DNA from 3 places in the Nocardia sp. NPDC049149 genome. Region 3 is predicted to be linked to each of the others. Evidence: riboswitches for the same ligand, from Rfam matches in the RefSeq annotation. Region 3 holds a riboswitch; each other region holds the start of a gene.
What was found. A riboswitch is a leader RNA that binds a small molecule or an ion and turns the genes downstream of it on or off. The one in region 3 is predicted to bind S-adenosylmethionine.
Positions count from the first base shown of each region.

Region 1: another riboswitch for S-adenosylmethionine. It lies ahead of ACGFNJ_RS02155 (rhodanese-like domain-containing protein); the one in region 3 lies ahead of ACGFNJ_RS22430 (homoserine O-acetyltransferase).
Region 2: another riboswitch for S-adenosylmethionine. It lies ahead of ACGFNJ_RS32680 (2OG-Fe(II) oxygenase); the one in region 3 lies ahead of ACGFNJ_RS22430 (homoserine O-acetyltransferase).

Region 1 is NZ_JBICTD010000001.1:430,662-433,928, reverse strand. Features, by position in the region: gene ACGFNJ_RS02165 (FAD-dependent oxidoreductase) at 1-290, opposite strand, end outside; gene ACGFNJ_RS02160 (hypothetical protein) at 641-1,087, shown strand; SAM riboswitch class IV at 1,152-1,268, shown strand; gene ACGFNJ_RS02155 (rhodanese-like domain-containing protein) at 1,282-1,698, shown strand; gene ACGFNJ_RS02150 (O-succinylhomoserine sulfhydrylase) at 1,730-2,944, shown strand; gene ACGFNJ_RS02145 (RpiB/LacA/LacB family sugar-phosphate isomerase) at 3,035-3,267, shown strand, end outside.
Region 2 is NZ_JBICTD010000009.1:242,644-245,910, forward strand. Features, by position in the region: gene ACGFNJ_RS32670 (MFS transporter) at 1-410, opposite strand, end outside; gene ACGFNJ_RS32675 (tRNA-dependent cyclodipeptide synthase) at 407-1,126, opposite strand; gene ACGFNJ_RS32680 (2OG-Fe(II) oxygenase) at 1,126-1,899, opposite strand; SAM riboswitch class IV at 2,054-2,172, opposite strand; gene ACGFNJ_RS32685 (alpha/beta fold hydrolase) at 2,513-3,267, shown strand, end outside.
Region 3 is NZ_JBICTD010000005.1:374,568-377,834, forward strand. Features, by position in the region: gene ACGFNJ_RS22420 (MFS transporter) at 1-192, opposite strand, end outside; gene ACGFNJ_RS22425 (TetR/AcrR family transcriptional regulator) at 419-1,135, shown strand; SAM riboswitch class IV at 1,177-1,287, shown strand; gene ACGFNJ_RS22430 (homoserine O-acetyltransferase) at 1,384-2,544, shown strand; gene ACGFNJ_RS22435 (TetR/AcrR family transcriptional regulator) at 2,635-3,267, opposite strand, start outside.

The DNA.
Region 1 (3,267 bases), on a different contig from region 3:
CTGCGCAGGTCGTCGAGGGTGATGTCGGTGCCGTAGTCGATGTTGCCGAGCAGGCGGACCTGCGGCTTGTCGAGGACCTTGTGCAGGGCGGTGATGATGCCCTTGATGCGCGGGTGGTCCGGTGCGACGCCGTAGCGAATCAGCCCGAACGGCGCGGGCATCCGCTCGAAGAGGTCGATGCTCACCTCGGCATCGGACTTCATCAGGGCGTCTGCGGCGTAGATACCGGCCGGTCCGGCGCCAACGATGGCGATGCGGAGCGGGCGGGAACCTGCACTCTGTTCGGTCATCTTTTACGCGCACCCTTTATTGGTCGAGAACAATTACGGCGTCTTCCTTAGCCTAGGCTAAGTTACGCGCTGGCTGGTTGCACCTGTCGATGCGGACACCGGAGTCGTCGGCTCGTGGCCACTCCTGCCGCGGCTATGACAGCAGGCCGCAGTCCCGCGATTCTATCGGTGGTGGCGAGTGCGGCCCCGGGCGGTGCGTGAACTGAGTGGATGCCGCACTGCCCGTTCCGTCCCGGTTACCCACTGCGCGTGCCCGAATCACCTCGCGGTGTCGCCGGCATCGGCGCAGGCCGCCGCATCGTGTGGGGGTGGTCGGCGGATAACCGGGCCGACCAGGGATCATCGTCGTTATGAGCGATCAGCAACCGCCCGCGGACGACGAGGTCATCGTGGTCGATCAGACCGACAAACGGTCGGTCGCGCCGTTCGTCGCGGCGGCCGTTGTCGCGGTGCTCGTGCTCGGCGCGATCATCCTCGGCGGGGTGCTCTCGCCCGCTGAGAAAAATGTCACAGAATCCGACCGGATCGCCGCAGCGGTGCGTGGCTTCGTCGAGGGCTCCAACCAAACCGAGGCAGTGCCCCCACCAGGCACGGGCTGCCAGGGCTTCGTGCCGGAGCGGTCGCCGCTGGCCGGACGATCCGGGCGCGGAAAGACCGTGGAAATCACGCAACTCGTCGATCCGATGGTCGATGGCGACCGGGCTAAGGCGACCGTGACGACCAAAGTCGACGGCGTCGAGCAGACCGCGACCTGGAATCTGACCCGATCCGGCAACAAATGGCTGGTCTGCACGTAACCGTTTCTCACCTCTTGAACAGCCGTTTGACAGGTTGACCCCTGTCCAGGCAATCTCAATCGAAGGTCATGAGAACCAGTGACAAGCCCCGGCAATACTGGTCGGCAACCCTCCTCCGCGGTGGGGTGCTCCGGGTGACGACCTGGCCGTGCGTCAAACCTGAGCGCGGCAAGTGCGGATTCTAGGAGGTCCACATGAGTTATGCCGGTGACATCACCCCACAGCAGGCCTGGGACCTGTTGCGGGACAATCCGGAAGCCATTCTGGTCGACGTGCGTACTGCCGCCGAGTGGAAGTTCGTCGGCGTGCCAGACACCAGTTCGATCGAGCGGGAGACCGTGCTGATCGAATGGGTCGACGCCACCGGCACCCGCAACAGCGAGTTCACCGAAGAGCTGGTCAAGGAGCTGGAGGGGCACAACCCCGAGGCACCGGTGATCTTCCTCTGTCGGTCGGGCCAGCGCTCCATCGGCGCGGCGATCGCCTCGACCAACGCGGGCTTCGGCACGTCCTACAACGTGCTCGAGGGCTTCGAGGGTCCGCTCGACGAGAACGGGCATCGCGGCGGCTCCGGCTGGCGTGCCCTCGGATTGCCGTGGCGGCAGTCATGAGTGGGTGCTGTCACGCTGCCGGGAGGCGGTCATGATCACCGGTGGTGCGTTCGACAAGCCGCTGCCCGAGGGCGTCGGCCCCGGCACGCTCGGCGTGCGCGGCGGGTTGCGGCGCTCCGGTTTCGAGGAAACCTCCGAGGCGCTGTATCTGACCTCCGGCTTCGTCTACGAGAGCGCGGAGGCCGCCGAGGCGGCGTTCACCGGTGACGTCGAGCATTTCGTCTACTCCAGGTACGGCAATCCGACGGTCGCCATGTTCGAGGAGCGGATGCGGCTGCTCGACGGCGCCGAGGCGTGTTTCGCCACCGCGAGCGGAATGTCCGCGGTGTTCACCGCTTTGGGCGCGTTGCTCGGTGCAGGCGACCGACTGGTGGCCGCGCGCAGCCTGTTCGGGTCCTGCTTCGTGGTGTGCAACGAGATCCTGCCGCGCTGGGGCATCGAGACCGTCTTCGTCGACGGCGAGGACCTGGACCAGTGGGAGCAGGCGCTGTCGGTGCCCACTCAGGCGGTGTTCTTCGAGACGCCCGCCAACCCGATGCAGACGCTCGTCGATGTGCGCCGGGTCACCGAGCTCGCGCATGCGGCGGGCGCGAAGGTGGTGCTGGACAACGTCTTTGCCACCCCGCTGCTGCAGCGCGGCTTCGAGCTCGGCGCCGATGTGGTCGTCTACTCCGGCACCAAGCACATCGATGGTCAGGGCCGAGTGCTCGGCGGCGCCATCCTCGGCGCACAGGACTACATCGACGGACCGGTGAAAACGCTGATGCGCCATACCGGTCCGGCGCTGAGCCCGTTCAACGCGTGGACCTTGCTCAAGGGCTTGGAGACCATGCCGCTGCGGGTGCGGCATTCGACCGAGTCCGCCTTGCGGATCGCCCGGTTCCTGGAGAGCAACAAGGCCGTCAGCTGGGTGAGATATCCCTTCCTGGAATCACATCCGCAGCATGCACTGGCCAACAGCCAGATGAGTGCAGGCGGCACCGTGGTCACCTTCGAGCTGAATGCGACTGCGCACGAGGCGAAGAAGCGGGCTTTCGAGGTGCTCAACCGGCTGCGCGTCATCGACATCTCCAACAACCTCGGTGACGCGAAGTCCTTGATCACCCACCCTGCCACCACCACGCACCGGGCCATGGGCCCCGAAGGGCGTGCCACTATCGGGCTGACCGACGGTGTCGTGCGGATTTCCGTCGGCCTGGAGGATGTCGAAGACCTCCTCGCCGACCTCGAACACGCTCTGAGCTGACGTTCGCGCCGGCTCGGTCACCGCCTGTGCGGGACCGGGTCGGGCGCGAAGCGGCCACCACTCGGATCGAAGCCGCATTACGCTGGGCGTATGCGGATTTCGGTGGCGGCGGACGAGTACGCCGGGGTGGCAGGCGAGCTGGTTGCCGAGCTCGGTCGGCGCGGGCACGACACGATCCTGCACGGGGCGCTGTCGGAGGCCGAGCGCGACGATTGGGCCTGGGCGAGCGAGGCGGCGGCGCGGGATGTCGCCGAGGGGCGGGCCGAGCAGGCGATCGTGTGCTGCTGGACCGGGACCGGCGCGTCGATTGCCGCGAACAAGGT
Region 2 (3,267 bases), on a different contig from region 3:
GCCTTGCCTCGATCCCCTTCGGGGAACAGCGATTCCACCAACGTCGAGGTGCTCGTGTACAGCACGGCACAGGCAGCGCCCTGGACGAACCTGGCGGCGATCAGCGCGCCGATGTTCCACGACAGGGCCGCGCCCACCGACGCCACCACGAACAGCGCGAGACCGAACAGCAGCACGCGCCGCCTGCCGAGGCGATCGGCGATCCGGCCCGCGGTGACCATGAACATCGACAGCGCCATCAGGAAAACGCCGAGGGTGAGCTCGGTATTCGACGGCCCAGCATGCAGGTCGTCGCCGATGGCAGGCAGCGCGGTGGTGACGATCGTCAGGTCGATGCACCCGAGAAACGAGGCCACCGCCAGCCCGGTGAAGCCGATCAACCGCCGTTGGGTGGGGATCGCTATGGTCATTCCACTCCCGTCGTTGTGTTCGATGCCGACTTTCGCTTCTTGAAACGCAAGGGCAGCCAGGCGACTCGCTCCGGATGCTCCGGCTCGACGAACAGTTCGCGCGTGCGGCCCATCGCTGCGGATATCCGCTGCGGGTAGATCACATAGTCGAATCCCTCATGCGCCCACAGCGGCATGATGATCGGGCATTCCTCCAAAAGGTAAGCACGGCACGATGTCCGGACCGCGTCCTGATCAACGTCGGGTTCCCGGGACACTCGTCGTTCGATGAATCGGTCGATGGTGCTGTCGATGGCGCGCCGGTAGGGCTCGTCGGTCTCGTAAGCCTGCTCGACCGCGTCGTAGAGGTCACCGTAGCGAGGATGGGACAGTGCGAAGTCCCATCGCAAAACGTTGGTGGGGCAGTCGATCTGGTCCAGATAGCCGATGTTGCGGACCAGCCATTCGTCGCCGGCGATCCTGGCCCGCGCATGCCGGTCGACATCGCTTCCGCCACTGAGGTTGTGCCGCTGCAGGGTGTCCGCGACGGCGATCGCGCATCGACCGAAGTTCGAGCGATTGATCAAATCGATGGTCGCGGCGAGCTTTTCGCCCTCGTGGTACTCGGCGCCGACGCTGACAAGCAGGACCGTCGAGCGGCCTTCGGTCGTGATGCCGTCCGACCGTAGGTCGTATGCCGCCTTGTGGGACGCCGAGAGCAGCGTGGTCGTCGTCATCAGCTCCACACCTTCAGCGAGTCGGCCGGATCACTGACACCGATGAACAATCCGATGGTGATGCGGGGACGGTCCTGCGAGGGCGCGACGGCATGGACACGGCGCGGGTCGATGAAGATCGCGTCCCCGACCCGCGGCGCGATCACCAGCGCCGGGTCGCCGACGGTGGCGCGGTCGATCCCGTACACGCGTTCACCGGAGCGATTCCGATACTCTCCCTCGTCGGGGTAGTCGTCCCAGATCTGTAATTCCCCGCCGCGGTCCGGCACGTCCAGGTAGACGTTGACCGACAGCTGCCGCGTAATGCGAATACCGAAGTCCTCCGGCAGGTTTCGGCTGACATTGTCGGTGTGCGGCTCGAGATCGACACCGGCGAGCTGGTAGCGCGCGACACCGGCGAAGAACGCCTGCCCGTCGCGCCGCAGCAAACTCGCCCCGGACGGCCAGATCTCGTCGAGCAGCAGTCGCAGGTCGTCCGCCGGATACGAATAGGGCGAGGCGATCTCGCGCAGGCGCTCGATATTGTCGCGCGCCTCGTCGAAGTACTGCCCGCGGCCCGCGTCGCTGCTCGTCTCGGAAAATGCGTGGCCGATGCGCCGGAACTGCGGATCGGTGGCCAGTGGGCCGTGATCCTGCCTGCCGACGAACGCCTTTCGTAAGTGATCGAGCGCGTCGGGCCGGACGAATCCGCCGAGCCGCACCGCGTGCACCGCCCCGTTCAGCAGCGCGGTCAGCGATTCGTGATCGAATCCCTGCCTGGTGGTGTCCAACACGCGGTCTCCGAGAGATGGCGTGGCCGTAGCCATGTCGTTCCCCTCTGGTTGTCGCTCGATGGACCGGCCACCGGCCCGGGCGTGCGGAAGGAGCTAGTCGACACAGACATGATTCGACCCCCGATCCCACCGTCAGGGCCCCAGAAAACGACGGAGCCCGCGCTTGCCCGGACCGCGGTACGCGGCTCGGCCTGGTCTTGACCCGGGGCACCCCGCCGCGGATGGAGGGTTGCCGGCCAGCTAGCCGGGGACTTGACGCTGGCACTCTTGACCTGAAATAAGAATCGCGCACGCCAGATGTGTTGTCACGCTTTAGAATCGGGTTGATTTTACGTGGTCACGGTGCCCAATCGGCGGGCGATGGTGCGGACGGTTCGTTTCCGGTAGCGCGCCCGCTATCGACTGTGCCATTGGGGTTGAGCGGCAGTTCGTCGAGGATCGTGCGCGCGGTCGGGACCACGACTACCGCCCCGGAACATCGGGGGCACCACACACCCTTGGTGGCGATCAGCCCACCCCCGTGGGGCAATACCTCAGCACTCGGGTCCCTAAAAGCGGCAGCACATCCGGCGCACAGTTAGACAAGTCCACCGCAACCCGACCGGAGCCACCGATGTCGATCTCGAGCACCCGCGCCACCTCGGCCGAACGTCGTGCCACGATCTCGACCGCCGACGGTGTTGCCCTCGCGGTGCGCGAATACGGACCGCGCAGTGCCGAACTCACCGTCGTCCTCCTGCACGGCCATTGCCTGCGCACCGAATCCTGGACCGACGTCCGCGATTCCTTACTCCGCCAATTCCCGCACGCCAGGGTCGTCTGCTACGACCACCGCGGCCACGGCGACTCCACCGCCGCCCCGCGCGACACCTACACCCTCGACCAGCTCGGCCACGACCTGCACACCGTGCTCGACGCGGTCGCCCCCACCGGCCCCCTGATCCTGGTCGGCCACTCCATGGGCGGCATGACCGCACTCACCTACCTGAGCCAGCACCCGCATCAGATCGGCACCCGCATCGTCGGCGTCGCGCTGCTCGCCACCGCCGCAAGCGGTCTCGCCGACGCGGGCTTCGGCCGGCTCCTCCGCCACCCGATCATCTCGCTCTTCCAGGCCGCCGTTCGTTGCGCTCCCCGCACCATGCAGCACGCAAAACGCCTCGCCTGCAAGGTCTTCGCCCCGATCGTCCGCACCGCCGAGTTCGGCAACCGCAAGATCAGCCCCCGAGTGCTGGCGCTGGCCAACGCCATGCACAACGAAACCCCCATCGTCACCATGGCCACCTTCTTGACCAGCTTCATGGCCTACGACCAAACCGCCACCCTCCCAGCCCTTTCCAAGATCCCCACGCTCATCCTCTGCGGCGC
Region 3 (3,267 bases):
ACCGATCAGGCCGATGATGAAGATTCGCCGTCGGCCCAGGTAGTCGGCGAGCCGGCCGCCGAGCAACAGCAGGCCGCCGAAGATCAGCGTGTAGGCGGTCAGCATCCACTGTTTGTTGCCGTCGCTGATGCCGAGATCCTGCTGGGCGAACGGCAGCGAGATGGTCACGATGGTCGCGTCGAGGACCACCATGAGCTGGGCCAATGCGATCACCGCCAGGGCAAGCCAGCGGGCGGAACTGCCCCGCTGGGTCGGAACGTCTACCGCGGTCGCAGTGTCGGTCACTGTGGTCTCCTCGTCGTTCGAAGTGCTCGACCATCCTGACACTTGGCGACATTTGTCGTCAAGGGAAAAATGTCGCACTCCGACATTTGGCGGTTCAAGACAAGAAGAGGACGGTGTGCGATAGCATGTGAACATGCTCGAGTCACCGACGCCGACGGGCGCGAGTGCCGCAGCGGAACACCCTGCGAGCGCCACCCCACCCCACGGACCGCACCCGGCCGGACTGCGTGAACGCAAGAAGGAACAGACCAGGTTGCGGATCATCGAAGTGGGCCTGAACCTGTGCGACACACAGGGATTCGACGCGACCACCATCGAGCAGATCGCCAACGCCGCCGACATCTCGCCGCGCACGATCAATCGGTACTTCGAGAGCAAGGAAGACATCGTGCTCGGGCCGGTGGTCGACTTCGGGGCCGCCATCGCCGAAACGCTGCGTGGGATGCCGGTCACTGGCAACGAGCTGCAGTCATTGCGCGAAGCGTTCCTGCAGGTCGTCGACCGAGCGTCGGCCGACAACGCCACCGGCCCGGTCACCTTCCGCCGATTCCAGCAAATGCGGCGAATCATGCGCGGCAGTTCGGCGGTCAGCGTGCGCAGCATCGATCACGCCGAGGCCAAGAACGCCCCGATCGCCGGTGTGCTGGCCGAGCGGCTCGGCACCCAGCCCGACGCCCTGCCGGTGCGGATGATCCTCGGCGTCTGGCAGTTGGTCGGCCAGCTCGGCATGGAATGCCAGGAGGTCGCGTTCGATGACGACGATCTCGAGTCCGCGGCACAAGCCTCGCGCGCGGCCTTCACCTCGACATTCGACGAGTTCCTTCGCATCTGCTGCGCCGATCGCGGGTGAGGTTTCGGGCCGCGCGCGGCCGTTGGCTATGATGCGAAACAGGTCATGAGTGCCAGCGCGAAGCCCCGGCTTGCTGGACGGCAACCCTCCAGCAGCGGTGGGGTGCTCCGGGTGATGACCGGGCTCTCGAAGGTCGAGAGCAAGCGCGCCGTCCAGGAGGTTCCCTTAATGTGTCGTTTCCCGTTACCCGAGAACCACCTCGCATCGACCATGCATGCACAGTCCGCCGGTGTCACGGCGGCGGCGACGTGACCGTGGATACCGAACCGAGCGTCGCACGCGCCGCCGGGGTGGCCCTGCCACCGCCGGACGGACGCCTCGGCATCATCCCGATCGGCGACCTGACGCTGGAAAGCGGCGCGGTCATTCCGCAGGTCCATCTGGCCGTGCAGCGCTGGGGTGAGCTCTCCCCGGAGTTGGACAACGTGGTGCTGGTCGAGCACGCACTGACCGGCGATTCGCACGTGGTCGGTCATCCGGACGACATCCACCCGCTGCCGGGGTGGTGGGACGGGATGGTCGGGGCCGGCTGTCCGCTCGACACCGACGAGTGGTGCGTGATCGCGACGAACGTGCTCGGCGGCTGCAAGGGCAGCACCGGGCCTTCGACCCTGGCGCCGGACGGAAAGCCTTGGGGTGCACGGTTTCCGGAGATTTCCATCCGGGACCAGGTGGCGGCCGAAGCCGCACTGATGGACCGGCTCGGCATCGACCGCCTCGGCGCCGTCGTCGGCGGGTCGATGGGCGGCATGCGGGTGCTGGAGTGGATGGTCGGCGCGCCGGACCGGGTCGGCGCCGCACTGGTCCTCGCCGTCGGCGCCCGCGCCACCGCCGACCAGATCGGCACCCAGACCACCCAGATCGCCGCGATCAAGGCCGATCCGGACTGGCAGGGCGGCGACTACCACGACACCGACCGCGCCCCGATGAGCGGCATGGGCATCGCGCGCCGGATCGCGCACCTGACCTATCGCACCGAGGACGAACTCGACCATCGCTTCGAGAACAACGCGCAGGACGCCGAGGATCCCTGGCAGGGTGGGCGTTACGCGGTGCAGAGCTACCTGGATCACCAGGCCGACAAGCTGTGCAACCGTTTCGATCCCGGCACCTACGTGCTGCTGACCGAGGCGATGAACCGGCACGACATCGGGCGCGGGCGCGGTGGGGTGCACGCGGCATTGGCCGCTACGCCGGTGCCGTGCGTGGTCGGCGGTGTCGACTCGGATCGGTTGTATCCGTTGCGCACTCAGCGCGAACTCGCGGACGGGCTGCCCGGCTGCGACCGACTGGAGATCGTGCATTCGCGCGATGGGCACGACGGGTTCCTCACCGAGGCGACGGCGGTGTCGAAGCTGCTGATCGAGACGGTGCGGTTGGCTCGGCTGCATCGCCGGCGCCGCGACTGAGTTCGCTTCGCAGGCAGCGCTGTTCGCCGAGCGAGCGCGGATTGTTCGGCGCGCCGACCACGGTCCGACCGAAAGCGGCTCGGGCGCAGGTTATTCCGCGGTCGGCGCGCCGACGAGCAGCCGGACGATGGCGTGTACGAAGCCCTGCAGGCGTTCCCTGGGATACTCGTCCGGCTCGCTGACCGCCAGCCGGCCGAGCATCTCGGCGACCTGCAGCAGCGAGTTGGTGAGCAGGGCGGAATCCACACCCGCCCATCGAGGTTCGAGCGTCGTGCCCATCCGGACCAGCGCTTCGGCCTGATCGAAGATGCCTGCCCGCGACGTCCGTAGCGCTTCGCGGTATTCGTCGGGCGCATTGCCAGGACCCGCCAGGATGAGTCGCCACCTGGTCGGATTCTCCAGTGCCACACCGACGAACGCCTCGACCGTCGCCGAGGCGGCAACCACCGGGTCGGCGCCCATCAGGTCCGCGGGCAGGGTGTCGGCGACCTGCTCGAGGCCGCGTTCGCGTTCCCGTTCCAGCAGTGCCGCAACGAGTTCGGCGCGGGTCTTGAAGACGGTGTAGAGCACCGGCTTGCCGACGCCCGCCTCCTGGGCGACCGCCTCCATGCTCAGCTCGTGCAGTTCCACCCGGCTCAGCACCGTGAATGCGGCGTCGAGCAGTTGCGCCCGCCGCTGCTCGGGGGGTAGGCGGGGCGCATAGCGCCTGCGCGGCCCGTCCGC